Regions from separate parts of the Aeromonas enteropelogenes genome, predicted to be linked through region 4. Evidence: riboswitches for the same ligand, from Rfam matches in the RefSeq annotation. Region 4 holds a riboswitch; each other region holds the start of a gene.
What was found. Region 4 has a riboswitch for cyclic di-GMP ahead of pgaA (poly-beta-1,6 N-acetyl-D-glucosamine export porin PgaA). Riboswitches for the same ligand answer to the same signal wherever they lie in the genome.
Positions count from the first base shown of each region.

Region 1: it holds a riboswitch for cyclic di-GMP, as region 4 does, so the genes downstream of both, LA321_RS04655 (sigma-54-dependent transcriptional regulator) here and pgaA (poly-beta-1,6 N-acetyl-D-glucosamine export porin PgaA) in region 4, are expected to answer to the same signal.
Region 2: it holds a riboswitch for cyclic di-GMP, as region 4 does, so the genes downstream of both, LA321_RS11055 (glycosyl hydrolase family 18 protein) here and pgaA (poly-beta-1,6 N-acetyl-D-glucosamine export porin PgaA) in region 4, are expected to answer to the same signal.
Region 3: it holds a riboswitch for cyclic di-GMP, as region 4 does, so the genes downstream of both, LA321_RS11090 (glycosyl hydrolase family 18 protein) here and pgaA (poly-beta-1,6 N-acetyl-D-glucosamine export porin PgaA) in region 4, are expected to answer to the same signal.

Region 1 is NZ_CP083625.1:998,748-1,006,200, reverse strand. Features, by position in the region: gene lfhA (lateral flagellar biosynthesis protein LfhA) at 1-687, shown strand, start outside; cyclic di-GMP riboswitch class I at 874-961, shown strand; gene LA321_RS04655 (sigma-54-dependent transcriptional regulator) at 1,104-2,471, shown strand; gene lfiE (lateral flagellar hook-basal body complex protein LfiE) at 2,475-2,801, shown strand; gene fliFL (lateral flagellar M-ring protein FliFL) at 2,879-4,549, shown strand; gene fliGL (lateral flagellar motor switch protein FliGL) at 4,536-5,564, shown strand; gene lfiH (lateral flagellar assembly protein FliH) at 5,577-6,269, shown strand; gene lfiI (lateral flagellar FliI-like assembly ATPase LfiI) at 6,262-7,453, shown strand, end outside.
Region 2 is NZ_CP083625.1:2,335,902-2,343,354, forward strand. Features, by position in the region: gene LA321_RS11040 (hypothetical protein) at 1-353, shown strand, start outside; gene LA321_RS11045 (3-phenylpropionate MFS transporter) at 791-1,927, shown strand; gene LA321_RS11050 (hybrid sensor histidine kinase/response regulator) at 2,045-5,506, shown strand; cyclic di-GMP riboswitch class I at 5,707-5,794, shown strand; gene LA321_RS11055 (glycosyl hydrolase family 18 protein) at 5,897-7,453, shown strand, end outside.
Region 3 is NZ_CP083625.1:2,346,667-2,354,119, reverse strand. Features, by position in the region: gene LA321_RS11105 (ABC transporter ATP-binding protein) at 1-432, opposite strand, end outside; gene LA321_RS11100 (arylesterase) at 543-1,142, shown strand; gene LA321_RS11095 (chemotaxis protein CheV) at 1,232-2,176, opposite strand; gene LA321_RS11090 (glycosyl hydrolase family 18 protein) at 2,316-5,354, opposite strand; cyclic di-GMP riboswitch class I at 5,470-5,556, opposite strand; gene LA321_RS11085 (ExeM/NucH family extracellular endonuclease) at 5,852-7,453, shown strand, end outside.
Region 4 is NZ_CP083625.1:1,887,791-1,895,243, reverse strand. Features, by position in the region: gene pgaA (poly-beta-1,6 N-acetyl-D-glucosamine export porin PgaA) at 1-1,531, opposite strand, end outside; cyclic di-GMP riboswitch class I at 1,690-1,768, opposite strand; gene LA321_RS08905 (hypothetical protein) at 2,120-2,434, opposite strand; gene pgaC (poly-beta-1,6-N-acetyl-D-glucosamine synthase) at 2,421-3,671, opposite strand; gene pgaB (poly-beta-1,6-N-acetyl-D-glucosamine N-deacetylase PgaB) at 3,668-5,626, opposite strand; gene pgaA (poly-beta-1,6 N-acetyl-D-glucosamine export porin PgaA) at 5,626-7,453, opposite strand, start outside.

The DNA.
Region 1 (7,453 bases), 890 kb from region 4:
GCCAAGGCCCTCAACCTGGGTTATTCGGTGGTGGACTCGGCCACCGTGATCGCGACCCACGCCAGCAAGCTGCTGCGCGAGCAGCTCGATACCCTGTTTGGTCATGACGAGGTGGGCAAGCTGGGCCAGTTCCTGGCCAACCAGTCTCCCCGTCTCGCAGAGGAGCTGAATCAGGCGCTGACCCAGATGCAGCAGCTGCGGGTTTTCCGCCAGTTGCTCAAGGATCAGGTCAGCCTGTGCGATATCCGGACCATAGCGACCACCCTGCTCGACGCCAGCGAGCTGACCAAGGATCCGGTTCTGCTCGCCTCCGATGTGCGCTGCGCCCTGAAACGGCAGATCGTCCGCCAGTCGATCGGCGCGCGGGACGTGCTGGCTACCTTCACCCTCGACGATCGGCTGGAGCAGACCCTGCTGGCCGCCATGAACCAGGCCCAGCAGCAGGGCAAGATCCAGCTGGACAGCTTCCCGGTCGATCCCCAGCTGCTTGGCCAGTTGCAGCAAAACATGCCGTTGGTGAAGGAGCAGTTGCAGCAGCTGGGTCATGCCCCCGTATTGGTAGTCATGCCGCAATTGAGGCCATTAATGGCCCGATATGCCCGTTCTTTCGCCAAAGGCCTCAAAGTACTCTCATATAATGAGGTTCCCGAAGATTTAAGAGTCGAAGTAATAGGCACTCTTGGATAATTTATGTTCAGGAAGGGATTCCTGTGGGAAGTTTTTTTTCCGCATGCTTACTTGCTATGCAATTTAAAGAAGTTATTATGTGACAGCTTTTGACAATTTTCGTCGTGTTGAACACTAATATATCATTAGTGTCCGACACTGAATGGATTCGCCTCTTCCAGGCGCCTCATCCCTGAAAGGGTTGTCACAGGACAAGGGCAAACTGAACTGAAAAGTCAGGACGCAAAGCTACCGGTCTAACAGCAGTAATGCTTATGACAGCGGGGTTGCCAGACAGCCAATCATCTTGGTTATCATGGTTTTACTTTAATAACACGGTCCTTTTTTGGACTGTGGGTGCGCGTTTTGACGACTCATGCTTGGTTTATTGCTAAATCCATCAGCAAGGGTGTCTGACATTAATGAATGATAATAATATGCCCGTATTTGATGAAATACGGGAACATCATGTCTCGAACCTGCCTATTTTGTTAGTGCAGCCGGAATTTGCTGCAACTTGTCACACTGCAGACATATTGTCAGGGCATGGATATCCGGTAGTCAGGGTTAATTCAGTAAATAAGGTTGGCGATTTTGTTAATAAAAATCGCACGGGTCTCATCTTATTTGACATGGATGCCATGACGGAAGCTGGCCCCGGAATATTGAAATCGTTTGCCGGTGTTGATTCTATTATTCTGGTCAACGAGAACCAGGCCAATCTGGCTGCCGAAGCCATGTGTGCCGGCGCGATCGACTACATTGTCAAACCCTTCAGTGCCCAACAACTGCTGGAAACCATTCAGTGTGGCCTGCGCCTGCGCCAGAAGATCCCGAACCTGGTCGCCGTCTCGAACAAGAGCCTGCAGGTACTCCAGCTGGCACGGCGAGCGGCCAAGACCTGTGCCACCATCCTGATCGGCGGCGAGTCGGGCACAGGCAAGGAGTGCCTCGCCCGCTATATCCACGACATGTCCTGCCGGGCGGGCAAGCCCTTCGTCGCCATCAACTGTGCGGCAATCCCCGAAGCCATGCTGGAATCCATCCTGTTTGGTCACAACAAGGGGGCCTTCACCGGCGCCACCAGTGCCCAGCCCGGCAAGTTCGAGCTGGCCCAGGGGGGGACCCTGCTGCTGGACGAGATCTCCGAACTCTCCCTGCCCCTGCAAACCAAGCTGCTGCGCGTTCTGCAGGAGAAAGAGGTGGAGCGCCTCGGTAGCCACCAGACCATTTCCCTCGACGTGCGGATCATCGCCGCCAGCAACAAGGAACTGCGCACCCTGGTGGCGGAAGGACAGTTCCGCGAAGACCTCTTCTATCGGCTGGATGTGCTGCCCATCAGCTGGCCCGCCCTGCGTGAGCGGCCGGAAGATATCCTGCCGCTGGCCCGCTTTTTCATCGAGCAGCATGCCCCCGGTCAGGGCTACCGTCTGAGCGAGGCCGCCGCCCGGCAACTGGTTACTTATCAATGGCCTGGCAATGTGCGCGAGCTCGACAATGTCATCCAGCGTTCGTTGATCATGGCTCGGGGTTTGCATATACAGGCGATCGATTTGATGTTGCCCATCGATCAGCAGGATGACGAGAGTGCGCCTGTTGACCTGGTGGGGTCATGCGACGGGTTGAGCGAGACCCGCCGCAATGCGGAATTTCAATTCGTACTGGAAACCTTGCGTCGCTTTCGTGGCCATCGTACCCGTACCGCGGATGCGCTCGGGATGACGACCAGGGCATTGCGATACAAGCTGGCGGCAATGCGTGAGCAAGGCATTGATATCGAACGGCAGATTCAAGCAGAGGGATAAAGAGTGAAGATTGAAATGATGTCATCACAAGTAACACTACTGCAGCAGATGCAGGAGATGCAGCGTGTCGCCAGCCAGGCGCCTTCCATCGAGTCAAACGGCACGCCGGAAGTCTCCTTCAGCAACGCCATGCAGGATGTCATCGGTCGCGTCAACGAGCAGCAGAATGTCTCGTCCCGCTTGATGGCTGCTGTCGATACCGGCCAGAGCGATGATCTGGTGGGTGCCATGGTGGCGAGTCAAAAGGCCGGCCTCAGCTTTTCCGCCCTGATGCAGGTGCGCAACAAGTTGATGACCGGGTTTGACGACATCATGCGCATGCCGCTCTGAGGTAACAGATGACTGAACTCGTGACATCCAGGCCGGGGGAACAGGACGGCTCGCTGAAAGACAGGTTGCAAGAGGGATTGCGGCATTGGCGCAATCTATCCCGCGACAACAAATCCATTTTGACCATCGCGCTGCTGGCTGCCATCGTCGCCGGCACCATAGTGGTGATCCTCTGGACCTCCAGCAAGAATTACGTCCCGCTCTACGGCAAGCAGGAACTGTACGACACCGCCAACATCATGGAGATGCTGGAAAAGGAGCAGATACCGTTCCGGCTGGAGAAGAGCTCAGGGCAGATCCTGGTGCCTGAACACCAGCTGGCTCCTGTGCGCATGGCGCTGGCCGCGCGCGGGGTGCGTGCCGCCATGCCCGCCGGGCTGGAAGGGCTCAATGCGGTGACGGGTCTCGGCACCAGTGAATTCATGGAAGGGGCACGCTATCGCCATGCCCTGGAAGGGGAGCTGGCCAGAACCATCATCTCTCTCGATGCGATCCGCAGTGCTCGGGTACATCTGGCGATCCCCAAGCGGACCCTGTTCGTCGGTCGGGATGAAGAGAAGCCCAGCGCCTCCGTGATGCTGGATCTGCAGCCGGGCCAGTCCCTCGAGCCCGGTCAGGTCGAGGCCATCGCCAACCTGGTGGCGGGCAGCATCTCCGGCATGAAGCCCGGCGCCGTGACCGTGGTCGATCAGGCCGGCCAGCTGCTCAGTGCCGAGGTGGGCGACAAGGCCACGTTCGGCAAGCAGAGCGTGCAGCAGATGGAGTACACCCGCAAGCTGGAGCAATACATCCGTCAGCGGGCCAACGACATGCTGATCCCCATGCTGGGCAACGGCAACTTCCGGGTGCAGATCGCCGCGGATGTGAATTTCAATGCGGTGGAAGAGACCCAGCAGCAGCTCGATCCGTCCGGCGTGCTGACCCGTGAGTCCAGCAAGTCCGACAAGACCATCGACTCCCTGGCACTCGGCATTCCGGGGGCCCTCTCCAATCGTCCGCCGGAGACGACCGCCAATGCGGCCGAGGATGGCAAGGAGAAGGAGGCGCCCTCCAAGGGGGATGCGCGTACCGAGCGTCAGGAAGTCACCAAGCAGTACGAGAACAGCCGCACCATAGTACATACCCGCTATCAGCAGGGCCGGCTGGAGAAGATCAACGTCTCCGTGCTGCTTAACCAGCAGATTGCCCCCAAGGAGGGCTGGAATGCCGATCAGCTCGAGCAGATCCGCCAGATGGTGGAACGCGCCGTCGGTTTCGATCAGACGCGCGGTGACCAGATCAGCCTGCAGGTGTTCAGCTTCACCGGCGCCCCGGCGGTCACCATCCCCGAGTCCAGCTGGTGGGAAACCCCCTATTGGCAGGATTCCCTGCGCTATCTGGTTGGCGGTCTGCTGGGCCTGACACTGGTCTTCTTCGGCATCCGTCCTCTGGTCAAGCATCTGGTGCGTACCCAGCAGCCGGTCGATGAGACGGTGGAACAGGAAGAGGAGCAGGAACCGACCGTCGGTCTCGCCATGCGCCGCAGCGGCGATGAAGAGGATGAGGCGGCGACGGCCATGTCCAACAGCCTGATCCGCTCGGAAGGTGCCGGCCAGCCGCACTTCGCCGCCGTCGACATGGATTCGCTGCCCGAGCCTGGCTCGGAGCTGGAGGTCCAGCTCAAGCACCTCCAGCTGCTGGTTGAGAAGGACACCGCCAGAGTGGCGGAAGTGATCAGAACATGGGTGAGTGGCAATGAACAACGTTAACCTGAACCAGAATGCGGTCGATGTTGACATCGACGACCTCGAGAAGGCCGCCATCCTGCTGCTGAGCATGGGCACGGAGGCGGCCGCCAAGGTGATGCAGAAGCTCTCCCGGGACGAGGTGCAGCGCCTCATCTCCAAGATGGCGGGGCTGCCCGGCGTCAGCTCGATGGAAGCGCGCTGGACCCTGCAGCAGTTTTTCAACCAGTACCGCGAGCAGAGCGGTATCGGCAGTGCATCGCGGGAGTATCTGGAACAGACCCTGGATCTGGCCCTCGGCCAGTCTCTCTCCCGCAGCCTGCTCGACAGCCTGTATGGCGACGTGATGAGCCAGGATATCCAGCGTCTGCAGTGGGTGCCGGCCGACGTGCTGGCCCGCTTCTTTCGCAACGAGCACCCCCAGATGCAGGCGGTACTGCTGGCCTTCCTGCCACCCCAGACCGCCTCGGCCGTACTCGATGCCCTGCCGGGCTCGGTTCACGACGACCTGCTGGTCAGGGTCGCCGGCCTCAGCACGGTGAGCGAGCATGTGCTGGGCGAGCTGCGTCTGACTCTGGAGCGCTGCCTGGCCTATGTAGCCGATCAGGCCGGTGCCAAGGTCAACGGGGTTCGCCAGGTCGCCGATATTCTCAACCGTTATCAGGGGAACAAGGAGCAGATGCTCTCCCTGCTGCGCGAACACGATGGCGAGATGGCCATCGAGATCGAGAAGAACATGTTCGACTTCATGGCGTTGCGCCGCCAGAGCGACGAAACCCTGCAGCGTCTGGTACAGGAGCTGCCAAGCGAGCTGCTGGCCCTGGCGCTCAAGAATACCGAGGCCAGCTTCCGCAAGGTGGTGCTGGGCGCCATGCCCAAGCGGATGGCCCAGGCGCTCGACGACCAGATCCAGAATCAGGGCAGCGTCTCCCTGCGCAAGGTCGAACAGGCCCGCACCGAGGTCATGCAACTGGTGCGCGAACTGGTCGAGCAGGGCGAGATCGAGTTCATGTTGTTCGAAGAGCCCACGGTCAGCTAACAGGAGGCAACCATGAGTCACCATCTGCGCAAGTTGCAGCCTGGGGCGACCCGTCTGTACCGCTTTCCGGCCCTGGGCCAGAGTGGCGAAGAGGCCCAGAACCAGCAGGAACAGTTCGAATACGGCTATCAGCAGGGGCTGGAGCAGGGCCATGATGAAGGCTATCAGACCGGCTATCAGCAGGGCCTGACCAGCGGCCTGCAGGAGGGGGAGAGTCGGGGACTGCAACAGGGACAGACCCGGGGCTTTGCCCAGGGGCTGGCAGAGGGGCGTGCCGAGTTCGAGAAGGCGATGGCTCCCTTTGCCAAACTGCAGGAGCAGTGGAGCGCCCTGACCCAGGAGAAGATGCAGCAGCAGAAGGCGTTGATCGCCCAGCTGGTGGAGCAGGTGGCGAGGCGGGTCATCATGGCCGAGTTCACCCTCAACCCGCAGCAGGTGTTGCATCAGGTGGAACAGGCGCTGGCGACCCTGCCAGCCGATCCCGAAGAGCTGGTGATCTACCTCAACGAAGGGGATCGCGAACGTCTGCTGGAGCAGGGCGTGACCCGTTGCGAAGGGTGGCCCCTGCAGGTGGATCCGGCCCTGGCGGTGGGCGACGCCCGCATCGAGACCCGGGCTGCCGTGGTGGAAGTCAGTACCAGCACCCGTCTGACGGCCTGCATCGAGCAGGTCAACAGCTCGCTGAGCGTCACCCAGGATGCATGACGCTCTGCAGCGGGCGCTGACCTCGGCGCTCGACAACCTCGATGAGCTGCCCTCCTTTCGTCGTTATGGTCGCCTGGTGCGAGTCACCGGGCTGACCCTTGAAGTGGTGGGCTGCCAGCTGGTGATGGGGCAGCGTTGCCGGGTCAGCACGGCCGGCGGGGCTCCCTTGCTGGCCGAAGTAGTCGGCTTCAACCGCGACGTCTCTTTCCTGATGCCTCTTCAGCCGATTAGCGGTCTTTACTCCGGCGCCCGGGTCGAACCGGTCGAGGGGGAGGAGACGGTGCGCATCGGTTCCCATCTGCTGGGGCGGGTGCTCGATGGCCTGCTCCAGCCACTCGACGGTCGTCCCCTGCCCGAGGCGGGGGAGCCGGTTCCCCTGTTTGCCATGCCTCCGAACCCGCTGTTGCGGGTGCCGGTGCGCGAGCCCCTCGATGTGGGGATCCGTGCCATCAATGGCCTGCTGACGGTGGGCAAGGGCCAGCGCCTCGGCCTGTTTGCCGGCTCCGGGGTGGGCAAGAGCATGCTGCTCGGCATGATGACCCGCAACACGGCGGCGCAGATCGTGGTGGTGGGGCTGATTGGGGAGCGGGGCCGGGAGGTGCGCGAGTTCATCGAGCACAGTCTGGGGGCCGAAGGGCTGGCCAGGGCCGTGGTGATCGCCGCGCCGGCCGATCAGTCTCCCCTGATGCGGCTGCGGGCTGCCCAGCTCTGCCACCGGATCGCCGAATACTTCCGGGAGCAGGGGCAGGACGTGTTGCTGCTGATGGACTCCCTGACCCGATACGCCCAGGCCCAGCGCGAGATCGCGCTGGCGGTCGGGGAACCCCCCGCGACCCGCGGCTATCCCCCCTCAGTCTTTGGCATGCTGACCCAGCTGGTGGAGCGGGCCGGCAACGGCACCCATCCGGATGGCAGCCTCAGCGCCTTCTATACGGTGCTGGCGGAAGGGGACGATCAGCAGGATCCCGTGGTGGATGCCGCCCGGGCCATCCTGGATGGTCACATAGTGCTGACCCGCCGTCTGGCGGAGGAGGGGCACTATCCGGCCATCGATATCGGCGCCTCGGTCAGCCGGGTGATGCCCCAGGTGGTGCCGGGCGAGTGGCAGCAACTGGCGGTAACGCTGCGCCAGCTGTGGGGGCGCTATCAGCAGGTGCGCGAACTGCTGCCTCTGGGCGGCTACC
Region 2 (7,453 bases), 450 kb from region 4:
CAGATGATGGAAATGGATTTTTAGACGTATTTAAGACGATTAATGGGGTGGATTATAAATTCTATCCACATGATTTTGATTTCATATATATAGAGTCATCAAATCTTAATTATGAAAAATTAAAAAGAGATTTTGATGATTATAGAATAACTAAAATTATTCTCAAGAAAAGTATAGGGTTCAGTAGTAGAGGAATTTATGTTGGAAGTAAAATGCTTGACGTTGTAAAAGTGTATGGTGTTCCAGCATCTAAGAAAGATGGTGCTTTTATTTATGTGAGTGATAATTACACGATAAAATTTGTTGGTTCTGAAGTAGTTAATGAAATCGAAGTTTCTATCAATCCGATATGAACGTGTTGATTAGTGAACAGTTCTAGTTATAACCTGACATCGTCTTCAAACCGGTGTTGTATGGAGACCAGTTGGTGATGGGGTGAAGCGCCTTTCCCATGGAATGTTGACTTAAAGAGGATGGTGGCGATCAGATAACAATCTCTTCAGTTAGTTCCATTCAAGCAGTATCCAGTATCGACTTGAGAAACAACGCCGAAGATTGGCGATTGATGAGCTCTTTTTTTGGCGGCTGCAATTTACCAAAAAGAAACCCGCCGGTGGCGGGTGGAAGGATTGCAACACTAACCAGGAGGAGGTGTTATCCAGTAGACCCTACCCCTGCGTAATAGTTCAATTTTATTGAGTTTTTTCATTTTTGATGTCGGCTTTGCATCGGGATCTGGGGCGCCGGATCGGTTATCATTCCGGTCCCGTCATCCGGTTGTTGAGGACTTATGCCTGCATTCTCCTGGTTAGCGCTCTTCTTTGGCGCGTTTTACTTTGTCTACGGTGCCTATCTGCCGTTCTGGTCGCTCTGGCTGGAGGGGATAGGGGTGAGCGCCGAGATGATTGGTCTCTTGCTGGGGGCGGGGATGGCGATCCGCTTTGCCGGCAACCTGATGGTGATGGGGCAGATCAAGGGGGCGGGTCACCTGCTGCCAGTGACGCGGCTGCTCTCCCTGCTCAGTCTGCTGGCGTTTCTCGGGTTTTATCTCAGCCACAACCTCTGGTGGCTGGTGGCGCTGACCCTGGTGGCGAACTTTATCTACCCGACTCTGATGCCGGTGGGGGAGGCGCTGGCTACTCGCATGGTGGTGCAGGCCCATCTCGACTATGGCAAGGTGCGCCTGTGCGGCTCCTTCGCCTTTATTGTCGCCTCCACCCTGGTGGGGGCCCTGGTGGGCAATTTTGGCAGCGACTGGATCTTGCATACCATGGTGGCCGGCTTGTTGCTGATGCTGCTGCTGAGCTGGTTGCCGATCCATCCGGTGCCACAGGATATTCAGGGCGAGCGGGAGCGATCCTCCCTGCTGGATACCCTGAGATCTCCCCAGGTGCGACGTTTCTTGTTGATCACCGCCCTCCTGCAGGGCAGTCATGCCGCCTACTATGGCTTCAGCGCCATCTACTGGAAGGCGCAGGGCTACAGCGGTACCACCATAGGTTATCTGTGGGCGCTGGGGGTGGTTGCCGAGATCTGCATGTTCGCCGCCGACAAGCGCTTCCTGCAGCGCTACGGGGCCCAGATGTTGTTCACAATCGGTGCCATCGGATGTGTGGTGCGCTGGACCCTGCTGGGCGCCTCGACCGAGATCTGGGTGCTGGTGCTTGGGCAGTTGCTGCACTCGGTCACCTTCTGTGTCAGTCATCTGGGGGCGGTACGCTTCATGACGCGAATGTTGCCCGCCGAGCAGATGATCCCCACACAGTCTCTCTATGCCGCCATTGGTCTCGGCATGACGGTGGCCGCGTTGATGGCGCTGTGCGGCGTGTTGTTCGAGCCCCTCGGCGGCAGCATCTTCTTCCTGATGGTGCTGGTGGTGCTGCCAGTGTTCTTCTTGCGTCTCAGGCCACAAACGGTGGCTGCCTGATGGGGACGTACGGGGCAGGAGGGCCATGTGCTTATCCTGCCCCCATGACTTTTGACCGCCGTCTCTCTAGACTGGCGGTGGTTTGAACCAATTTCCAGGATGGACAAGGGGTTATAGATGCACCAGGGATGGCTGCTGATCGGATTGTCGCTCGCCTATCTCGGCTTGCTGTTTTTGATCGCCTTCGTGGCGGACAAGCACAAACGCCACCGGCTCAAGGGGCAACCCCTGCTCTACAGCTTGTCGCTGGCGGTCTATTGCACCTCCTGGACCTTCTTCGGGACGGTCGGACAGGCCAGCGAATCCCCCTGGTCGCCGGTGCCCATCTATCTTGGCCCCATGCTGGTGTTCCTGTTTGGCTGGCGCCTGCTGGCCCGCCTCATCCTGGTGGCCAAGCGCGAGCACATCACCTCCATCGCCGACTTTATCGCCGCCCGTTACGGCAAGTCCCAGCATCTGGCCATGGTGATCGCGCTGATCGCCATCATGGGCATACTCCCCTATCTGGTATTGCAGCTTAAAGCCATCGTCACCGGGCTGGATCTGCTGATGGTCAACTCGGTGCCTGCCGGCCCCGCTGGCAATACCGCCGAGCTGGCCCTGGGCGTCACCCTCTTATTGGCCCTGTTCAGCATACTGTTCGGCACCCGCCATCTGGATGCCACCGAGCATCACAGGGGCATGGTGGTGGCCATCGCCTTCGAATCCGTGGTGAAACTGCTGGCCTTTATCGCGGTGGGGGGCTTCGCCCTCTGGCTCATCCTGAGTCAGCCGAGCCCGGAGCACACCCGGGTTGCCAGCGATTTCCTGGATGCCGTGGTGTCCGTCTCGCCCGGCAATCTGCTGGAGCTGGCCATCTATACGGTGCTGGCCATGTGCGCCGTCATCTGCCTGCCGCGCCAGTTCCATGTGACCGTGGTGGAGAACAACCAGGGCCAGGATCTGCACTGGGCGCGCTGGATATTCCCCCTTTATCTATTTGCGATGGGGCTCTTCATCTGGCCGCTGGCGCTGGCAGGCAAGCAGTGGGTGGGGGCGGACATGGCCTCCGACACCTATGTGATCAGCCTGCCGATGGCCCTCGGCTTCGACGGCATGGCGATGCTGGCGTTTCTCGGCGGCACCTCTGCGGCGACCGGCATGGTGATCGTCTGCACCATCGCCCTGGCCATCATGGTGAGCAACGATCTGGTGCTGCCGGTGCTGTTGCGCCGCTTCTGGCAGCAGGGGCGGGACGAGCGGCTGGTGCGTCTGCTGCTGCGGGTGCGCAGGGGGGCCATTTTGCTGATCCTGCTGGCGGCCTGGGGGCTCTACCTCTGGCTTGGTGATCTTACCAGCCTGTCGCGCATCGGCTATCTGTCGTTTGGCGCCGTGGCCCAGTTTGCTCCCGCCCTGCTGCTCGGCCTCTACTGGCGACACGGCAATCGCAAGGGGGTCTATCTTGGCCTCGCCCTCGGGGTCAGCCTCTGGTTCATCACCCTGCTGGCGGAGAGCGGCCTGCTGGCCGGTTCGCCGCTGGAGGCCCTGCTGGCCCCTCCCGACTGGCCCGCGTTTCGCGATCTGAGCCTGGGGGCCTGGTGCATCTTCCTGAGCCTGCTGCTCAATGTCATCGGCTATGTGGCTGGCTCCCTGCTGTCGCGGGCGGCGGTGAGCGAGCGGTTGCAGGCGGCCAACTTCGTCGGCAATGCCAGCCGTGATACCACGGCCCTCTATCAGGCGCGGGTCTCGGTCAAGGAGCTGGAGATGCTGGCGGCTCGTTTCGTCGGCTCGAGCCGGGTCAAGCGCGCCTTTGGTCGCTTCGCCGGGGAGCATGGCGGCACCCTGGCGCCCCAGATGCAGGCCTCTGCCGAACTTATCGCCCACACCGAGCGGCTGCTGGCGGGGGTGTTTGGCACTTCGTCGGCCCGGCTGGTGCTTGCCTCGGCCCTGCAGGGGCGCAACATGCAGCTCGAGGAGATCGCCACCATAGTGGACGAGGCTTCCGATGTGTTTCGCTTCAACCGCGGCCTGTTGCAGGGGGCCATCGAACACATAGGGCAGGGGATCTCGGTGGTGGATCGGGAGCTCAAGCTGGTGGCCTGGAACCGGCGTTATATAGAGTTGTTCCGCTACCCCCCCGGGCTTATTCAGGCGGGGCGCCCCATCGAGGAAATCATTCGCTACAACGCCCAGCAGGGGCTGTGCGGCCTTGGTGACATCGAGGATCAGGTGGCCCGTCGGGTCGCCTTCATGAAGAAGGGGAGCGCCCACATCTCGGCCCGGGAGCGCCCCGACGGCCGGGTGATCGAGATGCAGGGCAACCCCATGCCGGCCGGCGGCTTCGTCATGACCTTTACCGACATCACCCCGTTTCGCGACGCCGAGCGGGTGCTGCGCGAAGCCAACGAGTTGCTGGAGGCGCGGGTGGCCGAGCGTACCCACGAGCTCTCCGAGCTCAACCGCCAGCTGCTGCTGGTGAACCAGCAGGTGGAGCGGGCCAACCACTCCAAGAGCCGTTTCCTCGCCGCGGTCAGCCACGATCTCACCCAGCCGCTGAATGCGGCCAAGCTGTTCACCTCCTCCCTGCTGGAGATGTTGCCCGGTGAAGGGGAGCCGGCCCGCATCGCCCGCCATATCGACGATGCCCTGGGGGCGACCGAGGATCTCATCAGCGATCTGCTCGACATCTCGCGCCTCGAGGCGGGCAAGTTCAAGGCCAGGAAGCTCGACTTTGCCCTGCGCGAGGTGTTCGACAACCTCAAGGCTGAGTTTGGCGTGTTGGCCCAGGCGGGGGAGATCCACTTCTCGGTGGTAGAGAGCAAGCTCGCCGTTTACAGCGACGTGCGTCTGCTGCGCCGGGTGCTGCAAAACTTCCTCACCAATGCGTTTCGCTACAATCCGGGCGGCCGGGTGCTGCTCGGTTGTCGCCGGGTGGGGGACAAGGTGCGCATCGAAGTGTGGGACAACGGTCCCGGCATTCCGCAGGACAAGCAGGAAGCGATCTTCGACGAGTTTTCCCGCCTCGATCACTCCCGCACCACCCGGGAGCAAGGGCTTGGATTGGGGCTAGCCATCGCCCGCGGCATCTCGCTGGTACTGGGTCATCAGCTCACATTGCGCAGCTGGCCGGGAGCTGGCTCGGTGTTTGCCATCACCCTCAATCAGGCGACCCGCCCGGTCACGCCCCAGTTGCCGGTGGCGCCCGTGGTGCGCGACAGCCAACTGGAGGGGGTGCGGGTCCTCTGCATCGACAACGAGCGGGATATTCTGGTGGCGATGGCCTCCCTGCTGGAACGCTGGGGCTGCGAGGTGCGTTGTGCTCTCAATCAGAGCGAGGCCGAGGGGATAGTGGCGGAGGGCTTCGTGCCGAGGCTGGTGCTCTCCGATTACCACCTGGATGACGACAAGACGGGATTGCAGGCACTGGATGGGCTGCAGCAGGCTCATGGGGACCATATCGGTGGCATCATCATCAGCGCCGATCGCAAGAGCGAATTGCAGGCGCAGATCCGCGAGCAGGGTTATGGCTACATCAGCAAGCCGGTCAAACCGCTCAAGTTGCGTGCCCTGATGAACAGCCTTTTATTGCCGCCGCAGTGAGCAGGCTCACAAAATTAATCAAATCATGAAACTGTTCGGTGCGATATGAAGGGGCGGGAATGGCGAGGATTGCCGCATCAATCCTCACCAAATCATGCTTTTTGCCAAACCTGAGTCCCATCTCCTGTCATTTCTGCTAGGTAGCGGTCCGGATTGCCCCCCTCTATAGTCGGGGGGCGATTTTTTATGTCGCGAATGAAGTGTGTTAAGGGCAAACCGATTGAAAAATCGGGACGCAAAGCTTCCGGTCTAAGGGTCAGCAGTACCTAAGATAGCGGGGCCACCACAGGTCGTTGTGCTCCTTTTGCCAAGGAGGAGCTGCTGTCTGCATTACCTGTCAGGGGCGTCGCCCTTTTCGTTGCAAACATAACGAGATAGGGAAATACAACAATGCCAAGTCCAAAACCAACCATGCTGGCTCTCGCGGTCGGTCTCTTCTGTGCATCTTCCGCCTACGCCGCGCCGCCCGGCAAAGCCACCATCGGCTGGGGTCCCACCAAGTTTTCCATCATCGAAGTGGATCAGGCCGCGACCTCCTACAACAACCTGGTCAAGGTGAAGGATGCCGCCGATGTCGAGGTGAACTGGAATCTCTGGAGCGGTGATCTGGGCCAGACCGCCAAGGTCCTGCTCGATGGCCAGGAGGTGTGGTCCGGCCCCTCCGCTGCGTCCGGCAGCGCCACCTTCAAGGTGAAAAAAGGGGGGCGTTACCAAATGCAGGTGGCTCTATGCAACGCCGATGGCTGTACCCTCTCCGACAAGAAGGAGATAGTGGTGGCCGATACCGACGGCAGCCACCTGGCCCCGCTCAAGACGTCACTGCAGGAGAACAACAAGCCTTACGCCAACAAGTCCGGCAAGGTGGTCGGTACCTACTATGTGGAGTGGGGCGTCTATGGCCGCAAGTTCACAGTGGACAAGATCCCGGCCCAGAACCTGACGCACATCCTCTACGGCTTTACCCCCATTTGCGGCGGGGATGGCCTCAACGACAGCCTCAAGGAGATCGAAGGAAGCTTCCAGGCGCTGCAACGGGCCTGTGCCGGCCGCGCTGACTTCAAGGTGGCGATCCACGATCCCTGGGCTGCCGTCCAGATGCCGCAAAGCGGCCTGACCGCCCACGATGAGCCCTACAAGGGCAACTTCGGTGCCCTGATGGCACTCAAGCAGGCCTACCCGGATCTGAAGATACTGCCGTCCGTGGGGGGCTGGACCCTCTCCGATCCCTTCTACTTCCTCGGTGACAAGACCAAGCGCGACACCTTCGTCGCCTCGGTGAAGGAGTTCCTGCAGACCTGGAAATTCTTCGACGGCGTGGATATCGACTGGGAGTATCCGGGTGGCCAGGGTGCCAACCCGAAACTCGGCAGCCCGACCGATGGTGCCACCTATGTGGCCCTGATGAAGGATCTGCGCGCCATGCTCGACGAGCTGGAAGCCCAGACGGGTCGCAAGTATGAGCTCACCTCCGCCATCGGTGCCGGTGGCGACAAGATTGAAGACGTGGATTACCGCGCGGCCCAGCAGTACATGGATCGCATCTTCCTGATGAGCTACGACTTCAACGGCGGCTGGAGCAATACCGAGCTCGGCCACCAGACCAACCTCTACCCGGCCAGCTGGGATCCCGATACCAAGTACACTACCGACAAGGCGGTCAAGGCGCTGTTGGGGCAAGGGGTCGAGCCCGGCAAGCTGGTGGTGGGCGCGGCCATGTATGGCCGTGGCTGGACCGGTGTGAGCGGCTATCAGGCCGGCAACCCCTTTACTGGTACCGCGACCGGCAAGGTGAAGGGGACCTGGGAAGATGGAGTGGTGGACTATCGCGACATCGTCAACAACCGCATGGGCAGCGAGTGGGAGAAAGGCTACGACGAGGTGGCCGAAGGGCCCTACGTGTTCAAGGCGTCGACCGGCGATCTCATCACCTATGACAACGACCGCTCG
Region 3 (7,453 bases), 460 kb from region 4:
GCGGGGTGGCAGATGGTGCAACCGTTCACTCAAGCCCACCGCCGCCAGCAGCTCGCGGGCCCTCTGTTCACACTCCCGCTCGCCGCGCAGCTCGGCCGGCAGCATCACGTTTTCAAGGGCTGTCATGGTGGGCAGCAGCAGGAAGGATTGGAATACGAAACCGATCTGCTCGGCTCGCAGCCGCGCCCGCCCCTCCTCATCCAGCTCGCCGAGGGATTTGCCGAGGATCTCTATCTCCCCCTGGCTCGGCAGATCGAGGCCTGCCAGCAGCCCCAGCAGGGTGGATTTGCCCGATCCAGACGCCCCCACCAGGGCCACCGTCTCACCGCTATTGACTTGCAGATCGATCCCTTCAAGGATGGTGAGGCTTTCCTGGCCGAGGCGAACCGATTTGCCCAGGCCCCTGACGACGATAATGGGTGTTGAACTCATGCTGCGTATCCTGTTTATTCAGGGCCTTGGTGACCGTCACCATAGAGTGTCGGCACCCTGTGCAGGCCCTTGTCCTTTTTTAATGCCAATCACTGAAGGGAGTTGATGTTATGGCGCGTATTCTGTTTGCCCTCTGTTTCCTGATTTCATCCGTTCAGGCCCAGACCCTGCTGGTGCTGGGGGACAGCCTGAGTGCCGGTTATCAGATGCAGGCTCAGCAGAGCTGGCCTGCCCTGCTCAACCAGAAGTGGCAAAATGAAGGGGCTGTGCACTCCTTGATCAACGCCAGCATCAGCGGCGAAACGACCCAGGGGGGACTGGCCCGCCTGCCCGCCCTGCTGAAAGAACACCAGCCGGACTGGCTGCTGATCGAGCTGGGGGGCAATGACGGCCTGCGCGGCTTCGCGCCGGCCATCACCCGCAAGAACCTGGCCGACATGATTGCCCTGGCCAAGGCCAACCAGACGCGCGTGGCCTTGACCCAGATCCAGCTGCCGCGCAACTATGGTGCCCGCTATCTGCGCCAGTTCGAGCAGATCTTCCCGGAACTGGCCGAGGCCAACAAACTGCCGCTGCTCCCCTTCTTCATGGATGATATTGCGCTGCGCCCTGAACTCATGATGAACGATGGCATCCATCCGACGCCAGCCGCCCAGCCGCAAATCCGCGACAAGGTGGCCCGTTTCATCGAGCCTCTGTTAGAGCGCTGAGGCCTAACCCGTCCTTCATACCGACTTCCTCCCCATAAACAAACATCCCGCCAGGGCGGGATGTTTGTTTTATCAAAGACACACGAAATTTACTGCTCCAGCACCTGGCGCAGACGCTCCTGCGCCACTCCGACCAGCAAGTCGGGCTGAAACTTGGAGATGAAGCGGTCACACCCCACCTTCTTGACCATGGCTTCATTGAAGTTGCCGCTCAGGGAGGTGTTGAGGGTGATGAAGAGGTCGGCCATGCGCGCATCGCTGCGCACCTCGTGGGTCAGGCGATAGCCGTCCATCTCCGGCATCTCCGCATCCGTGATCATCAGCAGGATCTCGTCGGTCACCTTCTTGCCCGCATCGCACCACCCCTTGAGCAGGGTGAGGGCCTGCAAGCCATCCTGACACTCGATAACCTCAAGGCCAAGCTGCCCCAAGGTTTCACGCACCTGATTGCGGGCCGTGCTGGAGTCATCCACGATGAGCACCTTGCGACCGTGCATCTCGGGCAGGATCTCCCGATCCAGCACCTCTTCCGAGATGCGGATGTCATAGGTGATGATCTCCGCCAGCACCTTCTCCACGTCGATGATCTCGACGATCTGATCGACCCCATCCTCCGGGATCCGGGTGATGGCGGTCAGGTAGTTGGCCCGCCCAGCGGAACGCGGCGGCGGCAGAATATCCTTCCAGGTCATATTGACGATATTGGCCACCTGCCCCACCAGAAAGCCCTGAATGGTGCGGTTGTATTCGGTGATGATGAGGTTGGATTCGCTATCGATGGGCATGGGGCGCATGCCGATGGCGCTGCGCAGGTTAATGACCGGAATCGAGGTACCCCGGATATTGGCCACGCCGCTGATGTTGTGGTGGGAACCCGGCATCTTGTTGAGGTGGGGCAGCTTGACGACCTCCCTCACCTTGAAGACGTTGATCGCAAACATCTGGCGGGTGCCGAGGCGGAACATCAACAACTCCAGGCGGTTTTCGCCCACCAGCTGGGTTCGTTGATCAACTGAATCCAATATACTCGCCATATGCTGACATCCATCTGATTATTAATCGACTCTATTATAGAGAGCAGCGGCCAGGAAAGGCAGACGCTTTTTCCAGCAGAGCGACCAATCAGACAAAAAAAGTGAGGCCGAAGCCTCACTTATCACATTGATTTTAAAATCAATAGCTACAGACTGACTTCCAGCTGCCGTCGCCGGCTTTGGGTTCACTGCTGGTCCACCAGTTGGCCTGCCACACCGCTTTGTTGTGGGTGATGCGATCGCCGCCGCTGGCGTGATCGCCGCGCGGCCAGCTCGGGTAGGCCGGGTAGGAGGCCGGATCCACGTTCTGGCTGCTGCAGGTAGAACCATCGGAACCACCGCCACCTGTGCCACCCGTGCCCAGCACCGCTTCGGGCAGGGTCGGGAACTCGGCCTTGAGACCTATGGTCTGGCTGCCGCTGATGATGCGCATCCCGCTCGGTACGCCGGCGGCCGGCAGATAGTAGGTCATCGCCACTTCCACCTCGGCTCCCGGTGCCAGGGTCTGCCAGCCCGGCAGGTTCATGGCCACCTTGTGGAAGTCCTTCTCGTTTGCGATGCCTTCCGAGTTGTCGTTGCCACCGCTTTCGACCACCTTGAGCCCCATGCCACTCTGATCCGTGATGGTGTCAGAGGTGGAGGTGGGGACCAGGAACTCGATTCTGGCGCCGCCCGGAATGGTCTGGGTCGACTTGTTGACCAGCTTGAGTTTCGGGTTGATCGGGTAGTTGGAGTCCCCTTCCTTGAAGCCATACAGACTGACCTGGATGTCGAGCTGGGCGCTCGGCGCCGGCAGATCGTTCTGTTGGGTGTTGTAAGGCGCGGCCTTGGCAAACTTCTCGTAGGCAAGGGTGGTCAGGGTACTGCCCATGCCGTACTCGTTCTTGGCCGGATCGAAGGCGTAGTCACCCGCCATCTCCCAGAACATGACGCCGCCCAGGCCGCGCTTGATGATGTAGTCGAGCTTGTGGCCCATGGACTCTTCATCTTCGGTGGAGAGGAATACCTTCTTCTGTTCGTTCCACAGCCAGGGCGCATGGGCCTTGTCATCGTAGTAACGGACATATTGCCCCTGCATCACGTGCGCCGGATTGTTGGGATCCAGACCCCAGGCCGTGCCATAACTGGGCAGCGTAGTGATGCCGAGGCTGGCTGCGTGCTCCAGGTTCTTGGCATGCCACATGGGCACGGCGCCACCGCCGATCTCCTTGCCGTTCTTGTCAAGGTCGTGCCAGATGTTGTCGATGCCGACCGCCCCATTGCCGCACGGAATCGTGCTGCCACCCGTGCCCGGCTGGCACTCGTTCTGGCTCGGCAAGGCCGCCTTGCCACCCAGGCCGTGAGTACCACCGCTCACCCCCTGCCAACCGCGGGTGTAATAGGGCACACCCACGTTGATCTTGCCGGCGGCCAGGGCGCCGCGGAAGTAGTGGGCAGACCAGGCCGCGTTCAGATAACCGATACCGCCGAACTGGGTCTGGGTATAGACGCCCCAGTGAGAGAGCTCGGGGTCAGCATTGTTGTCGAACAGGGCCGCGTTGTGACCGACGAAGTGGTTCCAGGCACCGTGGAAGTCATAAGTCATCAGGTTGACGTAATCCAGATACTGGGTGACCTGGAAGTTCTCCATACCGCGCAGCAGATAGGCCGATGCCGGCGAGGCAATGGTCAGCATGTACTTGCGACCATCCTCGGTGCCGGCGCTGTCGAGCCGCTCCCGCAGGGTCTTCATCAGCACCTCGTAGTTGGCAAACAACTTGGCGCGGCACTGGTTGGAGAGCGGGAAGTCGTTCGGGTTGCCCGCATCCTTCATGGAGGTGGGGTACTCGTAGTCCACATCCACACCATCGAAACCGTACTGGCGGATGAAGCTCACCGCCGAGTCGGCAAAGGCGTTGATGCCGGCGGTGTTGACCGAGCAGTCGCCCTTGGTGGTGGCGGTGTAGAAGCCGCGGGTATCGGCCCAGCCACCGACCGAGATCAGGGTCTTCACGTCCGGGTACTGCTTCTTGTATTTGGAGAGCAGGTTGAAGTGGCCCTGGTAGGCGAATTCGGGATCCATCTCGGCGCCCGGCACTCCGTCCCAGGTCATCTTGGTGGCGGAGTCATCCACCTTGATGGTATGGCTCTGTTCATCCACCGCCGCGAAGGCATAGTTGATGTGAGTGATCTTGTCCCAGGGGATATCGTTGACCAGATAGGCGGGCAGGCCGTTCTTGCCGGTGCGCCAGGAGGTGAAGTAGCCGATGACCCGGCGGGCATGGTCATCCCCCATGCACTCGTAGCCGTCCGGGCGGTAGATCTGGCGGATATCGCAGGAGAGGTTGCCACCGGTGGGTGGCAGGGCCGCCTCTTCCACCTGCACGTCGACCAGAGCAGATTCGCCAGTGAGGTTTGCCTTGTCGGTCGCCACCAGCTTGAGTGCCGCCGCCCCCTTGGCTTGCGGGATCCAGCTTACCTGCCAGGGCGCGCTGGTGTCCTCTCCTACCTTCTTGCCATCGACAAACAGCTCGACTTTGGCGACATCGTTGTTGGCGTCGGTCACATTGCCGCTCACCGCCACGCTGCGGCCCAGGGTCACCTTGGCACCATTGGCCGGGCTGCTGATGTTCACTTTGGGCGCTTCTGGCGCCACCACGGCATTGATGCTGAAACTGGCGTCCGCCTCACTCAGCACCTTGCCGTCCTTGTCCAGCGCCCGGGATTTGAGCTGATGGGCCCCCACTCCGCTGGCGACCCAGCTGGCTGACCAGGGAGAGGCGCTCACTTGCGCCACCGGCTGGCCATCGATCAGATACTCGACCTTCGCCAGCGCGCTGCTGTTGCCACTCAGGGTCACCGCCAGCGCAACCTCTGCCCCTTCGTCAAATGCACTGCCAACGGCGGGCGAGCTGACGACGAGCCCCAGATCCGGATTACCGCCCCCCTCGCTGAACAGTTTCCAGGCATCACCCCAGACCGAACCCACGCCGGGTTCGTAGTGATAGGGAGACGCACCGCACCAGCCGGAGTAGGGGAATTCCTTGCATTCGTAGAGGTTGCCGACGTTGCTGACAACATCGCCAGCCTTGTAGGCCGTGCCGGCCTGATAGGCAGGGTACGCCGCCAGCGCCCAGGCGGGCATGGCAGCAAGGGCCACCAGCATGGCGAGCCGGCTGGGCCTTAGGGTTTGTTGCATATTGTTATCTTCCTTGTTTTGTCTTGGCATGGGTCACCAGGACAAAGAACAATCGCAACCTGCGTGATAGGTGCAGACAACTGGCGATGGACGCGCCACAGACACGACTGTCACCCAGGGGAACCCCGCTATCTGTCTTGACTACCCAGACAGACCGGAGGCATTGCGTCCCGGCATCGCTACCGGTTTGCCCTTTACCTGGGTTCCGTTAGGAACGGATCAAGTATAGGAATTAACCACCAGAGTCTCAATCTTCATTTTCAAAGAAAATTATGTGACCGACGCCGGCCACCTGGCTCCAATCGCGCACACAGATAACATTTTTATCATTTATTTCAGTGTGTTAGCCAAGTCAAAAAAAGGGATGTCTCAGGCGCCGACATCCCGGTTATGTGCGTTGGCTCACTGGTATGACATGCCGGAAATGTGACAATGCGCGCCCTTGGTCAAGGAGCCAAGGCTATGGAAATACTGGCAAAAATAAAAAAGGAACACCTATGAAAGGTACACGTACCCTGCTATCGCTGGCCGTGGGGCTGGCGCTTGCGTCCCCGTCTCTCTACGCGGCTGGATTCACCTGCCCGGCCGATGCGTCCTTAACTCCTGTCCCCGCCATCCAGGGCAGTGGCGACAAGAGCCCCCTGGTGCCCGACGACAGCTTCGTGAGCCCCCAGAGCGTCACGGTCAAGGCCGTGGTCTCCGCCCTTGGCGAGAGCCTCAACAAGGGGTTCTACCTGCTGGATGTGCAGGGCGATGGCAATCCCCAGACGTCGGACGGCATCTTTGTTTATCTGAACGACAAGAACTTCGCCAGCAAGTCCCCGGACATCAAGCCGGGCGCCGAAGTCTGCCTGGAGGCCAGGGTCGAGGAGTATTTTGGCCACACCCAGCTCAAGCCCGTGTTTGACGGCACAACCCCGCGCCTGCAGGTCCTGACCCAGACGCAAGCTCCGGCCGCCGTGCCATTGCGGGTACTGGAAGGGGAAAACCTCGCACGGTCCCTGGAGCGCCACGAAGGGATGCGGGTGCGCCTCGATGCCGACAGCCTGCTCAAGGTGAGCCGCAACTTCAGCTATGACTATGCCGCCAGACGCAACAACCTGGTGCTCGCCCATCAGGCACCGCTGATGAAGCCAACCCAGCAGCATGTGGCTGGCAGCAGCGAGGCGAAGGCACAGGCCTCCGCCAATGCCGGCAACCGGGTGTTCCTCGAATCGGACTTCAAGGCCGCCAACGGCACGCTGCCTTGGCTGCCCGCCTGGGAGCCGGAGCAGGGTTACCTGCGGATCGGCGATGCACCGGTCAATCTGGAGGCCATGGTGGGCTACAGCTTCGGCGAGTATCGCCTCATCATCCCCCGGGAGCAGACCATCACCGTAGGAGATCTGCTGCGCACCAGTGACAACGATCGCCAGAATGCACCGGATCGCGTTACAGGCTCGGATCTGCGGATCGGCAGCTTCAACGTGCTCAACTACTTCACCAGCCACTCCAGCGTGGGCGGTGCCCTCAACGTACTGTGCCAGGATCAGGCTGATGCGGACAGCGCCAAGGGCTGCAACCGGGGCGCCAAGAGTCTGGAGGATTTCCAGAAACAGAGCACCAAGATTGTCAACGCCATCACCCAGATGGATGCCGACCTGCTCGGTCTGATGGAAATGGAGAACAACGGCTTCGACGATACCTCTGCCCTCCATGATCTGGTCACCCGTCTCAACCAGGCACAAAAAGACGCGAGCAAGCACTATGCCTATGTTCGCCTGCCAGCCACGGCTCTCACCGAGGGCAAGTTCTTCGGCGGTGACGCCATCATGGTTGCCATGATCTACCGCCCCGCCCTGCTCACTCCCGCCGGCGATGCCAGCTTCATCCAGATGCCGGAACAGCGCTACACAGTGGGTGGCATCGCCAAGCGCGCCTCCCAGCGTGACTCTCTGGTGCAGACTTTCACCGTCGAGGGCAACAAGGAGCCACTGACCCTGGTGGTCAACCACCTCAAATCCAAGGGCTCCGGCTGCTACGAGAATGGTGATGGCAAGAGCGAACCCGCCGATCTGCAGGGCAAATGCACCGAGTTCCGGGTTACCGCCGCCAAGGTG
Region 4 (7,453 bases):
GTTCGGTCGTGAGCATGGGGGCCTGCTCCAGAGCCAGCCGTTGTTGCAGCTCCCGGCGATCCCGGGTCAGGTTGCCAAGGGCTCGCACCGCTTGTGGCGTCTGCTGCCACTCCCCCCGGTCGAGCCGGGCATGGAGGCGTCCCGGCGCGGCCTGAACCTGCTGCATCGGCGGCAACCAGCGTATCGCCTCTCTGTAGGCCTGCTCGGCTCCATCAGGATGACCGCGCCAGCGCCGGATATCCCCCATCTGCAACCAGAGCCAGGGGTTGGCCGGCGCCGTAGCCAACAAGCGTGCCAGCCGCGCCTCCGCCTCTTCGGCCTGACCCCGCCAGGCCTGCAGCAGGGTTTGCAGTTGCAGCAGCTTCTCGTAGTCATCGTTGGCCATGCGCTGGTTACCGGTGAAATCCCAGCGGGTCAGAGGCTCCTGCCAGCCGTCCAGCAACGCCTGGGCGGCATCGTAGTGCTCTGCATCCGTGTAGGTGTAGAAACGCTTCTCCAGCAACTCTCTGTCTTTCTCCCGCGCGGGAGTGGCAAGACGTTCATAGAGAGCCGAAGCCTCAGCCGTTCTCCCCAGCCCGGCCAGGGCATCGGCGCGCGCCTCCTGCACATAGTCGGGAAGCGGCCCTTCACCTTGCAGGATGGCGGACTCCCGCTCTGCCCGTTCAAACTCGCCGAGTGCAACCAGGGTCACCACCCGATCCCGCCGGGCGCTGATGTGGAGCACATGATCAGGGGGGGCGCGGACAACCAGCCCCTCCTGTAGTCGCAGGGCTTGCGTGAGGGATCGGCGGATCTGGGCAGGCTCCCCTCCCTGGGTTGAATGTCGCAGCAGGTTGGTTGCCTGGTAATAGTCGAGCCAGAGCCTGTCCACCGGCTTGAACAGGGCGGGATGACGCTCCATCAGATCGACCGCAGCCGGACCGGCGCCCAGACTGACCGCCACCCGATAGAGCGCCAGCACCTGATCGGGATTGCCGGGCTCCAGCTCGAGCCACTGCTGACGGGCCAGCAACTCTCCCATGGCGTCGTCCTGCTGGCGGGCCGCATTGATGCGGGCGTCGAGAATGGCGCGATCGCGACCAAAACGGGCTTCATATTGATCGGCCACCTGACGAGCCAACTCGTGATTGCCCTGATCGCTGGCGGTCAGAAGCAGCCCGAGCCAGCCGTCGGGATTGGCGGGATCGCGCCTTTGCAGGATGCTGTAGTAGCTGATGGCTTCAAAATAGCGCCCCTCGTCCCGGGCGGCGCGGGCCACCCCTTCCAGAGTGCTGTTGGCGATGGGCTTGAAATCACAGGGGGCACAGGCAGCCAGCGCCCCCTTGCGATCCCCGCGCCAGAGCTGCACGGCGATCAGATCATCGAGCACCTTGCGATCACCGGATTGGCGGTAGAGGGCATCGAGTCCCTTTGCTGCAGACTCGAGATTCCCAGCCCGGGCCTGGAGTACCCAGGCCTCCCGCTGGCGATCCACTTCATTGGCACAGGCCAGCAGAGGGCACAGGGCCAACAACCAGAAATAACTATTCATTCGACACACTCCCCCATGACAAACGAGGGCAGCATCGCTCTTGAGCGTTCAAGCAGATAGACAGATGTGACCGATACTGCCTGGTGAGCAGAGTGACTGACTCACCTCTGTAGTAACTTCGAGGGTAATCAGGGTGGCCATGACGCCGACACCTTTCCTTGTGCGGCCCAGCTATCTCGCAAACGGAGATCTGTGGCTTTCCGAACCCGACTCACATCGGGAGTGGCTATGAAATTCATTGTGCCAAAGCACAATTATTAATCAACAATAATAATAAATGTATCAACAAGCTATCTTTTGCCCTTACAGGCATAATAAAAGACCACTAATTCTCGGCTATGCCGCACTTTATCTTGAGTGATTAATTCGAGTGATAATAAGCAGCGAAATGGGGCATGAAGAGGAAACAGCGTCGTCCCATTGCAAGGCGATATCTCGCCAATACCCCAAGGACGTTTTTAACCGGCAGTGGTTGCGGCCAGGCAACACAGGTCAGTAGCAAGGCGACAACAATAATTCAGTGAACAGGCCTTGAGCCCGCCATTGATGAATCGCAAAAATGGCGGAGGGGCCCATGGCCCCTCTCACTTACTTGTCCTGTTGCGCCGCCCGCTTTCGCATCAGGCGGTACAACAACTTGTTGTATTTGGCCCAGGAGTGGATCAGCAGGAAGATGCCGAACAGCAGCGCCAGAAACAGCTGCCCCACCTCCACCATATCGAGCGAGCCGATGAAGTTTCCCTCCGCCCCCGTCTCCAGGTAGCTGAACCAAGGCTGCAGCACCAGAAACAGCCAGCCACTCCAGGTCACCAGCAGGATCAACATATCCCGCATACGGTAACGCCAGCTACGCCGGGTGCCATTGCGGATGATCATCTCCTGCGCCAGCTTATGCTTTGTCACGGAACGACTCTCCTCTGTCGGGACTTTCCCAGACCGCCAACTGACCACGGCGGCGCAAAATGGCCTTGGGCACGGCGACGATCACAGTCACCAGATTGAGCAGCCAGTAGATCAGGGGATACCAGACACACCAGATGAAGCTGCGGGCCATGCTCTTGTCGTAGTGGCTGTCGATGAAGATGCTGACGGAGAACTGCAGCAGGCAGATGCCGGTCATCATCACACCTGTCCACTGGAACAGGTGTCCCCTTGCCAACCCCTCCAGCTCGGGGTTGAGCAGCCAGCTCACCGCCAGCATCAGCATGCTGTAACACCAGGCGACGCTGGAGAGATACTCCAGCAACAGCAGCCAGAAACGGCGATTGCGCCAACGCAGCGCCTGCAAGCCATAGCGCAGGAAGACCTCGGCCCCGCCCTGGGCCCAGCGCAACCGCTGCTTGTAGAGACCCCGCACCGTTTCGGGCATCAGCACCCAGCACAGCGCCTGGGGCTGATAGTGGATGAGCCAGCCCGCGAGCTGCAGCTTCCAGCTGATGTCGATATCCTCGGTCACCATGTCGGTGCTCCAGCCGCCGACCGCCTCCACCGCCGACTTGCGAAACGCCACCACCACGCCGGAGACGGTGAAGACGGTGCCATAGATGCGCTGGGCCCGCTTGATGAGGCCTATGATGGAGCTGAACTCCCCGGTCTGGATCTTGCCGATGATGGTGGAGCGGGTACGCACCCTGGGGTTGCCGGTGACGGCGCCGACCTTGGGACTGTCGAGAAAATGCTTCACCATCCAGCGAGCGGCTTCATGGTCGAGCACCGCATCGCCATCGATGCCGATCAGTATTTCCCCTTTGGCCAGCGCCAATCCGTTGTTAAGGGCCATGGCCTTGCCCTGGTTGGGCTGATGCAGCACTGTGAGGCGCTCATCTTGCCTGGCCAGCCGATCCAGCCGTTCGCCGGTGTCATCCTTGCTGCCGTCATTGATGGCCAGCACCTCGAAGTCGGGATAACGCTGGCGCAGCAGGTGACCTATGGTCTCCTCCACATTGGCCCCTTCGTTGTAGCAGGGCACCATCAGGGTCACCTTGGGATAGCGGGGCAACTCGAGCCCCTTTCTGGCCAGGGCGATATCCCGCCGCTCCCACTGAAAGTAGTAGTAGAGGCCGCCACAGATCCACACCAGCGCCATCACGCTCGGATAGGCCAGGGTGAACATGGCGATGCCCGTCAGCAGATCACTCACCGCGTCACCTCCGTGGTCGCTGCCCCCTGGCGGATTGAGCCGCCTTGTGCCCCTCCCTGCAATTCAGGTTGTGGTTGTGTCTGTACCGAAAAGACGGGCCTCAGCACGGCGGGATCCGGTTGATTGTTGTGAAAATCATCCGGGTAGTAACCGAAGTTGTTCACCCCCTTGCTCCGGATTATCTGCATCCAGCGCGCCAGTTCGGCGTCGGGTATGGGTTGCTCGGTGCGCCAGTTGCGGCTCTGCAGCTCGAACACCAGGCGATCGGCCGGCACCTGGGCCAGTGAATCCTCCGCCAGTCTGGCCAGCCACTCGTCCGGATTTTTCGCCTGCTCCATGTAGGGCATGGCCATCACGGCGGTGTAGTCGTAAGCCTTGGCAAACGCGGCCATGCTCTGGGCAAACCACTGCTGGGACTCGGGCTCGGTCACCAGGGTCGCGTAGATGTTGCGGGCGGTCTTGAGGCCATCCGCCCCCCCCTGGCGGTAACGGGCGGCGGCATCACGCAACTCCATGGTGAAGTCGATCAGCAGGTCGGTCTTGCGCTCTCCCTGCGCCTGCAAGGCCGCCGGCGTACGCTCCAGGGGGAAGGGGCCTTCGTAGTCGCTGAGGAAGGCGTCATCGTGGAACAACAGGCCGTCGAACTTGGTGTAGAAGCCGAGATCCTCGTAGATATCCAGCAGGATCCGGCGGCTGGCCGGATCCCAGGGTGAGAGGCGCAGATACTGCCCTTTGGCGGGTTTACCGGTGCGGCTGTCGGTCACATAGGCATGGTTCGGCCCCATGTCGTAGGCCATCACCGGCATCCAGGCATACACCTTGACCCCGGCCCGGGTCTTGAGCTGCCAGGCCACCCGGTTGAACAGATCCGCCTTGACCGGCATATGGCGGTTGGGGAAGTAGAGTGCCTCCGCCACCCCATCACCGTTGTCATCGGCATAGGCCTGCAGGTAGACGGTAGTGATGCCGTAGCCCTTGATCCTGTCCAGCAGCATGTCGATGTTCTTGTTCATCTGGCGGGGATCCGGGTCATAGACATAATCGAGATCCACGTGTACCAGCCGCTCCACCTGCCGCTCCCAGGTGTTGCCTCCCATGATCTCGTCCAGGGTCTCGAGGCTGGTGTCCTCATCCAGCAGATAGCGACGCACGGTGCTGCCCGTGTCGTTCACCTTGTTGAGTCCTTCGGCCAGGGTGAAGGTGTAGGGCATGCCCGCCTCCCGGGCCAGATCCAGCGCCGTCTCGTTGAAGGCGCCATAGGGCCAGACCATGATGCGCGGCGCCTGCCCCGTCTGCTGCTTCAACTGGCGAGCCGATGCGTCGAAGTCGGCCTTCACCCGCGCCCGGTAAGCGGCCATGGACTCGTAACCGGCCTGGCTCCAACCCGCCGTGGTCACCGCCGGTTGCACGTTGCCTTGCGGGTTGGCCAGCAGCCCGTAATGGGAAGCGAAGGTGTGGGAGGCGATCTCCACCAGCCCGGAGGCCTGCATCTCGCGGATCTGCGGCCAGTTGACGAAATAGCTGCGGGGCAGTTTGTCGTTGCCATAAGAGACCATCTGGTCATCCGCCACCTCCAGCCAGCTGCCCACCAGCGCAAAAACGGCCGGATAGTTGTAAAGCTTGAGCAGGGGGTAAACCAGACGGTAGAAGCTCTCATAGCCATCGTCGAAGCTGAGCAGGATCGCCTTGTCCGGCAGCGGCGCCTTGCCCGCCCTGGCGTCCAGCACCTGCTGGAAGCTGACCGGATGGTAGCCCTGCTGCTTGATCCAGTTGAAGTGGCGGATCAGGGTGTCGCGCCGGATCGTCTGGGGATAGAGCTTGAGGTTGGGGGTCAGCTTGAGATCGACGATGTCGTGATAGCAGAGCACCACGTAATCATCCGGTTTGCGGGCCGCTTGGGTGAGACCGGGCAGCAGGGTCAACAACAGAAAAAAAGGAGCAAGCCAGCGTCTCATCACATGAAACTCCATTGCAGATTGGCGAAGACAAAATTCCCATACTCGCGGTTGCCGTCGTAGACGGCCTGACGACGGCCCAGACCATAGCCAAGGCTCAGCGCAGGACTGAGCACCCAATCATGGCGATAGCTGAGCTGCCAGCCCTGATCGCTGCCATAGCCCTCCTGCCAGTAGTGATTGCCGCTCATGGTGAGGCTTTGCAGCAGGGAGCGACGGCCATCCAGCGGCAAGCGGTAGCGCGCCGCCAGTTCCAGCTCCAGATTGCGATCGCTCAAGGGGTTGAAGTAGTCCGCGTCCACCTCCTCGTTGCGGGAGGTGGCGGCCCGCAGGGTACTGTCAAACCACCAGCGATCCCGGCGCCAGAGATCCTGACGCAGCCAGCCGGAGGCAGTGAGCCGCCGGTTGCCATCGTCGATGTCCATCCGTTCGAGACGCAGGCCGCCCTCACGGGTTTCGTCCTGGCGCCAGCCAAGATCCAGCAGGTATTGATCGGCGTAGTGGCCCCGCGCCAAGGCTCGCAGCGGGGTGTCGGCACTGTTGAGATTGACGGCGGCCCCCAGTTGCCACTGATCGTCCAGCCGCCAGTCGAGACGGCTCCACAGGTAGCCCTTGTGGTTGAGCTCGCTGCCCGTGCCCCCTTCCAGGGTCAGCAGCAGCGGATAGAAGGAGATCTCGGCCCCGACCCCGGTGTAGGCGGCTCTCTCCCCTTGCTCCTCATAGTCGCCAAAACTGCCCTGACGACGAACAAACATACGATCACCACCATCACTGCGGCCACTATAGAGACGGCTGTCATAACGCCAGTCGCGGCTGGCCTGCACCGAGCCTCCTTCATTGCGGCCATGGGTCAGCTCGGTCGTGAGCATGGGGGCCTGCTCCAGAGCCAGCCGTTGTTGCAGCTCCTGACGATCCCGGGTCAGGTTGCCAAGGGCTCGCACCGCTTGTGGCGTCTGCTGCCACTCCCCCCGATCGAGCCGGGCATTGAGGCGACCCGGCTCGGCCTGCACCGTGCGTCCGGTGGGCAACCAGCGCATCGCCTCCCTGTAGGCCTGTTCGGCCCCGTCAGGATGACTGCGCCAGCGCCGGATATCCCCCAGTTGCAACCAGAGCCAGGGGTTGGCCGGTGCGGTTTTCAACCAGGATTCCAGCTCTGCCTCCGCCTCCCCGGCCTGACCCCGCCAGGCCTGCAGCAGGGTTCGCAGTTGCAGCAGCTTCTCGTAGTCATCGTTGGCCATCCGCTGGTTGCCGGTAAAATCCCAGCGGGTCGCCGGTTCCTGCCAGCCCGCCAGCAGCGCCTGGGCGGCCTCGTAACGTTCCGCATCCGAATAGGCGTAGAAACGCTTCTCCAGCAATGTCTTGTCTCTGGCCCGTTCGGGAGTGGCCAGCCGGTCATAGAGCGCAGATGCCTCCGTCGCCCGCCCCAGCCCGGCCAAGGCATCGGCCCGCGCTTCGAGCAGATAATCCGGCAATGGCCCTTCTGCCTGCAAAGTGGCGGACTCCTTTTCTGCTTGGGCAAACTCGCCGAGGGCGACCAGGGTCACCACCCGATCCCGCCGGGTGCTGAGGTAGAGCACATGATCGCGGGGAGCGCGCGCCAGGATCTTGTCTTGCAGCACCAGGACCTGGGTCAGAGAGGTACGAACCTGGGCGGGATCCTCGATCTTGGACGACATCCGCAGCAGGTTGACGGCCTGATAGTAATCGAGCCAGAGCCTGTCCACCGGCTTGAACAGGGCGGGATAACGGGCCATCAATTCGCCGGCCGCAGGCCCGGCCCCCAGCCCGACCGCCACCCGATAGAGCGCCAGCACCTGCTCGGCATTA